Regions from separate parts of the Paenibacillus sp. ISL-20 genome, predicted to be linked through region 2. Evidence: riboswitches for the same ligand, from Rfam matches in the RefSeq annotation. Region 2 holds a riboswitch; the other holds the start of a gene.

Region 1 (3,414 bases), on a different contig from region 2:
TACTTGGTGGCGCTATGTATGACGATATCCGCCCCAAGCTCGATAGGTCTTTGGAAATATGGAGTCAAAAGCGTATTATCCACGATGCTGATCAGTTGATGGCGCCTTGCCCACGTACAGACGGCTTCGATATCCGTAATCATCATAAGCGGATTGGTCGGCGTTTCGATAAATACAGCCTTCGTGTTGGGCCTTCTTGCCCCTTCCAGCGCATCCAGGTCATTCGTATCCACGTACGTGGCCGTTACGCCGAACTTAGACATGATCCGCTCCAGAAGCCTATACGTCCCTCCATACAGATCCAGCGATACAATCAGATGATCCCCTTGACCGAACAAAGCAAAAATCGTCTGAAGGGCAGCCATGCCCGAGCTGCAGGCAAAGCCGGCATCACCGGATTCCAGCTCGGCGCAGGCATCCTCCAGTACCGAACGGGTCGGATTTTTCGTACGGGTGTAATCAAACCCTGTGCTCTGGCCTAATTTGGGATGGCGGTATGCCGTAGCCTGATAAATCGGAAAATTCACGGCTCCGGTTACCGGTTCTTGCACCGACCCGATCTGTGCCAGCCGGCTCTCTATATTCAAAGGTTTCTTCTCCATCACAAACTCTCCTCCCGGATACTTCTATATTTGCGGACCAATATCGTATGGCGTTTCCTGATATACATAGTAATTGAGCCAATTAGTAAATAATAAGTTTGCATGCGCTCGCCATATGGACGGAGGCGTCCTTGTTGGATCATCATTCGGGTAATAGTTGCGCGGCAGCGCGATATCCATGCCTTTGGCAGCGTCCCGGTCATACTCCCATTTCAGAGAGTCCGCATCATACTCGGAATGTCCTGTGGCAAAAATCTGCTTGCCATCCCGGCTTGAAACCAAATAAATTCCTGCTTCCTCGGATTCGGACAGGATGACCAGATCGTCAATGCCTGTAATGTCTTCGCGCCGAACTTCCGTATGACGAGAGTGCGGAACAAAGAACATTTCGTCAAAGCCGCGGAGCAGCTTGATACACGCTTCATTGATCGTATGTGGAAATACGCCAAAGCATTTTTCCTCAAGGCTGTATTTCGGCACGCCGTAATGATAATAAAGCCCGGCTTGCGATGCCCAGCAAATATGGAGCGTGGAGGTCACATGCGTCTTGGTCCATTCAAAAATTTCAGTAAGCTCATCCCAGTAATTCACTTCTTCAAACTCCAACTGCTCGACTGGAGCTCCTGTAATGATCATGCCGTCAAAACGACGGTTCTTCACTTCTTCAAAGGTTTTGTAAAATGATTTCAGATGCTCAGCCGACGTATTCTTCGAAACGTGGGAACTCGGATGAAGAAGGACAACATCCACCTGGAGCGGGGAGTTACCGATCAATCGCAGCAATTGGGTCTCCGTCGTTTCCTTGGTTGGCATCAGGTTCAGAATAGCAATCCGCAATGGGCGGATATCCTGATGAAATGCGTGACTCTCATCCATGACAAAAATGTTTTCTCCAGCCAGAACTTCCTTTGCCGGCAAGGCATCCGGAATTTTAATCGGCATCGTGGCTCACTCCTTCGAAATATGAAATGATACATCCATAAAAGCTGTGAGAAAGAGCGTTAGACTGTATAAACGCAAGAAAACCTTTCTCCAAGTAGAGAAAGGTCATCATATACGTATCACAATGCGCCTCTCTCATCTGTCAGTCTATACAACGGCTTCTAAGAAGCGTCGTATCTCCTGCAAGAATTAGCACCGTGCGATGTTGCCGCCGGTTGCCGGGTTTCATAGGGCTAGTCCCTCCACCTGCTCTTGATAAGATTTCGCTTTATTCAGTTGTCTTAAATTGTTCGTAATTGATACTTACTTTAAATCATTCCTAATTTTTCGTCAAGAACCTTTTCATAAGTCCGTCACACTTCACCGAAGGTTTCCATACCCTGTACAAATGACACTTGATTGCACCGGATTTCAACTTGAAAGGTCCTACACCCGGCGTTATACTAGACAAGTGCTGTTTAAAACCGAGTATGAAAGAGGTGACATGGAAGATGGACGGTGACCCGAGCCAGAAACTAGATCAAGACGCACAACCGCATAGGATTAAGATCAGTCTACCGGCAGAGGGCGGCGTTATTTTTCATGCGCTTTTATCGTATTCTAACCTTCCTTGAAATGCCCCTACACCGGTGGGCTGATATCCTGTGCCTTTACTGCTTAACCAAGCAGCTCGTATTTGACAAAGGAGTGATATCAGATGAAAATCCGGTTGGTCGATTCGGGCGTATTTACCCCTGTTGATGACATCGAAATGACGCTGACCCCTCCGGCCAGCGGCTTCTACTGGCTGGATGCGGACGAGGATGATTTAGCCGAACTGCAACCTCTCTTCTCCCTGCATGATCTTGCGGTTGAGGATTGCCTCAGCGAAGAAGAGCAGCGTCCCAAAATTGAAATATACGAGAACCACTATTTTATCGTCGTGAACAGCATCCGGTTTGACGACGAAGAGATTTTCCTTCGCGCTTTGAACGTTTTCTTGGGCAGGCATTTTATTATTACGATGACCAAGCAAAAAATCCACGAGCTTCGCTCGGTTAAGCCGCTTCTCTGGGAGGACGAAGTCAGCACGCCTGACCGCTTCCTCTATCTCTTGATCGACCTTGTCACGGACAACTATTTTTCCGTCGGGGACCGCATCGAGGCGCGGATTGAAAAGCTGGAGGAAGACATCCTGATGCATACCAAAAAATCCCACTTAAGCGAGATTATCGGTCTGCGAAGCGAGATTCTATGGTTGAAAAAAGTGCTCGGACCGCAGAAGGAAGTTATTAATACGCTCAACAAAAAAGATCTCCGGCTGATTGATGACCAACTGCAGAAATATTTTAGCGACATCTATGAAAATGCCGTGAAGATTTCCGAAACCTTCGAGACTTACCGGGATCTCATGGGGAACCTTCGAGAGGCTTACCAATCCAGTATCGCCAATCGGGCCAATGAAATCATGCGTGTGTTTACCGCTATCACAACCATCTTCATTCCACTGACGCTGATTACGGGCATCTACGGCATGAACTTTGACAATATGCCTGAGCTTCACTGGAAATACTCTTATTATGTGGTTCTAGGCATCATGGTTTTTGCCGGTGCTCTCATGTTTTATCTGTTCCGTAAAAAAGACTGGATATGAAATGTGCTGCCTCATCTACAGAACCATAGACAGAATCAGGACGGATCTCCTTGCCACGAGGAAATCCGTCCTGATTTTCGTTTATGCGGATTAGCTTGCGTTTGCTTTGCCAGACTCTTCCCGCCGGAAGCGAATCCGTATCAGGCGCAGCCGCTCATACAGCTTCTCCATTCCGCCAATGTCTTCTACCTCTCCATTCCGGGCTTGTCCTTCTCCATATACCCGTTGTAATACGGG
Region 2 (3,414 bases):
CGTTGTTTATATTGGTGCATTCGTCAGTCATACTGATTCTCGGGAAGGCTGCTCGGGCTGGCCGCTGTGTAACGGGGAAGTGATCCCGGAGCTCGGCGGTGGAGTCGGCATCGCTTTTATGCACCGGGTGGCAGCGCTTCTGCTGCTGATCGTGGTTGCGGTGATGGGGCATTTTGCATATTGGCGCAACCGCGACAACCGGGAGATACAGATGCTGGGCATCTCGGCAACCGTGCTCTGCTTGCTGCAAGTGTTTAGCGGTGCCCTCATTATGGCAACGATGCATAACGAGGAGGTTTACGTATTCTCCGCACTGGGACATACACTGCTGATCTCGGCCTTATTCGGCGTACTCTGTTATTTAAGTGTCAGGGTATGGCAGCTCAGCAAGCCGGTTAGAGCTGAAAGGCAGCCAGATCATAGCATGTCTCGTGAAAAGATTGTATAAAAAAGAAGCGAAAATCATTAAACAAAAAGATCGGGGCATCCTATAAGAACAATCCTCTGGTCATTGATGCACGAATGAAACCGGGATGAGTTATTCCCGCGTGAGGATATCGTGAAGATGGTTGAAACGCGGTGGAAATCATAATTTTGGCAAATAGCGATCCAAGAACCAAGGTTAATCTGATGACGCGAGGGGGTACCGCCATGCTTCGTATGTTACTTGGGGAACAGCCCCGGCAGAATAACGGTCTGCTTGAGGAAGCCATTGAATCGATGGTCCAAACAACCCGGCTGCTGCAGAAGGAAATGGAGAAAAATCAGGATCCGACGCATGACTTTCGCAAGCTTGAGATTTGGACCCGGGGGTTGATCGTTTCCCTGGATGAGCTGGAACAGAGCTGGAATGCGGCCAGACATTTCAGTCAATCGATCCAATCGGGTTACATCGATGACATGTCGATTCAGGAGCAAGGGGAATATCAACGGTATGTGTATTTTTACAAAAATGGCTTCATACGCGTATTCTCGATCCTTGACAAGTTGGGGACGGTGCTGAACGATTTGTACGATCTTCATACCTCTAAGGTGAAGGAGCATTTCTCATATTTTACGGTCCTGCGGCAGTTTAAATTCCTGAAGGCCCACGGAGAGCTGGCTAAAGAGCTGGAAGCGATCAAGGATCGTTACAAAACGCCGCTGAACTCGCTCCGGAAACGGCGCAACGCCGAAATTCATTACATGAATTCCGAGATGCAGGATGATTTATGGCAGCGTCATCAAGGGCTGTCGGACAAGATCGAACTGGAGGATATCGATCAGCACCTGGACGATCTCAAACAGGGCGTTGATATGGTATGCCGGAGCCTGGCGGCTTCATATAAATATACAAACGAGCTTTGGGCGAAAAATGGAGTCAGGGCATAGGCACAAAATCGCCATGAAATTCCCTTTGACAAAAACCTGAAAAGAATCTATACTAACTATTGCATTCATTAAATGTTATTAAATCAGATCAAATTAATCGGAAAAATTTCATATCGATGTTTTCTTATCGAGAGAGGCGGAGGGACAGGCCCGATGAAGCCCGGCAACCGACTCCAGTGTAATTGCTTAACGCAATGACGCATGGAGTGACATGGTGCTAATTCCTTCAAAGCTACAGGATATCCTTTGGCTTTGACAGATGAGAAAAGGCGTTGACTTTTACGTAAAGAGGGCCCTTTTTGATTCTACAAAAAGAGGCTCTTTTCTTTTGGGTAAATAGATATGAAGCTGCGGAAAAAGGAGGATTATCGGATTGATTGAGCTCAAGCAATTGACGAAGCAGTACGGGAAAGCCCGAACCTTAACAACTGCGTTGTCCGAATTGGATTTGTCGATTGAAAAAGGAGAAATTTTCGGAGTGATCGGACACTCCGGTGCAGGTAAAAGTACATTGATCCGTTGTATCAATTTGTTGGAGCGTCCCACCTCAGGCGAGGTGTGGGTGAACGGTAAGAACTTAACGTCGCTTGGCAAGAAGCAGCTTCAGGCGGAACGCCGAAAAATCGGCATGATTTTTCAGCACTTTAACCTGCTGTCTTCCGCTAGCGTGTACGATAACATTGCGTTTCCGCTCCGTCTGGCCAAGACGCCGAAGGAGGAAATGGAACGCAAAGTATCCGAACTGCTGGCTTTGGTCGGCTTGGAGGCGCATCGGGATAAATACCCGTCTCAGCTATCAGGTGGTCAGAAGCAGCGGGTCGGCATAGCCAGAGCGCTTGCAAGCGATCCGGAAGTGCTGCTGTGCGACGAAGCGACTTCGGCGCTTGACCCGCAGACCACGGATTCGATCCTGCGCCTGCTGCTGGACATTAACAAAAAGTTTCATCTAACGATCGTGCTCATTACCCATGAGATGCACGTGATTCAGAGTATATGCGACAAGGTCGCGGTCATTCATCAGGGCGGCATTGTGGAGCAAGGGCCGGTAACGGAAGTGTTCCTGAAGCCGAAACATGAAGTGACCCAGGAATTTATCCGTCAGGAGATGGACAGCGGCGAAGCTTTCCGTCTGGCCATTCAGGGCCAGGCGAACGGACCTTCAAGGGCGGTGCAGATTACGTTCCTTGGATCGAAAACGTACGAATCGATTCTGTCCCATACGGTCCATGAGACGGGCGTGAATTTTGCGATTCTGCAGGGCACGATCTCCACAATCAAAGAAACGCCGTACGGCCAGCTCATTGTCCGTTTCGAAGGGGAAGAGGGCGCCATTGAAGATACGATCCGGAAGCTGCTTGAACAAGGATTAGACGTGGAGGTGATTCATTAATGTTCGAACTCGATTTTACCCAAATCGACTGGAAAGAAATATGGACAGCAACCTTGGATAGCCTTCGGATGCTGGGGGCATCGGCATTGTTCAGTTTCATTATCGGACTGCCGATTGGCGTGCTGCTTTACATGGCTTCTAGATCCACATCCGGCCTCGTACGCTTCGGTTACTCGATCCTGTCGTTCATTGTGAACATCCTGCGTTCGATTCCTTTCATTATCCTGATCGTGGCGATGATCCCGATTACGAAATCGCTTGTGGGTGTTTCGTATGGCGTGCTGGGAACCATTCCACCGCTCGTGATAGGCGCGGCGCCATTCTTCGCCAGACTCGTGGAAACAGCCTTGAATGAGGTGGACAAAGGGGTTATTGAAGCGGCTCATGCCATGGGCTCCTCGACAGGCCAGATCATATGGAGGGTTCTCCTCCCGGAGGCTCGTCCGGGCTTGCTGGCTGGGATGACCATCACGATTGTAACCCTGGTATCGTATACCGCGATGTCTGGTCAAGTTGGCGGCGGCGGTTTGGGAGATTTGGCCATCAAGTATGGGTATTACCGTTATGAGACCGAGATCATGATTCTGGCCGTCGTATTAATGATTGTGCTGGTACAGCTGCTGCAAATGGCAGGAGATCGACTGGTCCGACAT

Evidence for each region. A riboswitch is a leader RNA that binds a small molecule or an ion and turns the genes downstream of it on or off. The one in region 2 is predicted to bind S-adenosylmethionine.
Region 1: another riboswitch for S-adenosylmethionine. It lies ahead of metA (homoserine O-acetyltransferase MetA); the one in region 2 lies ahead of J7E85_RS11915 (methionine ABC transporter ATP-binding protein).

What each region holds. Positions count from the first base shown of each region.
Region 1 is NZ_JAGGRD010000024.1:236,639-240,052, forward strand. It holds gene J7E85_RS15620 (PLP-dependent transferase) at 1-602, opposite strand, end outside; gene metA (homoserine O-acetyltransferase MetA) at 627-1,544, opposite strand; SAM riboswitch class I at 1,677-1,806, opposite strand; gene corA (magnesium/cobalt transporter CorA) at 2,242-3,177, shown strand; gene J7E85_RS15635 (HRDC domain-containing protein) at 3,268-3,414, opposite strand, start outside.
Region 2 is NZ_JAGGRD010000019.1:158,942-162,355, reverse strand. It holds gene J7E85_RS11925 (COX15/CtaA family protein) at 1-448, shown strand, start outside; gene J7E85_RS11920 (Cthe_2314 family HEPN domain-containing protein) at 652-1,371, shown strand; SAM riboswitch class I at 1,493-1,637, shown strand; gene J7E85_RS11915 (methionine ABC transporter ATP-binding protein) at 1,745-2,761, shown strand; gene J7E85_RS11910 (methionine ABC transporter permease) at 2,761-3,414, shown strand, end outside.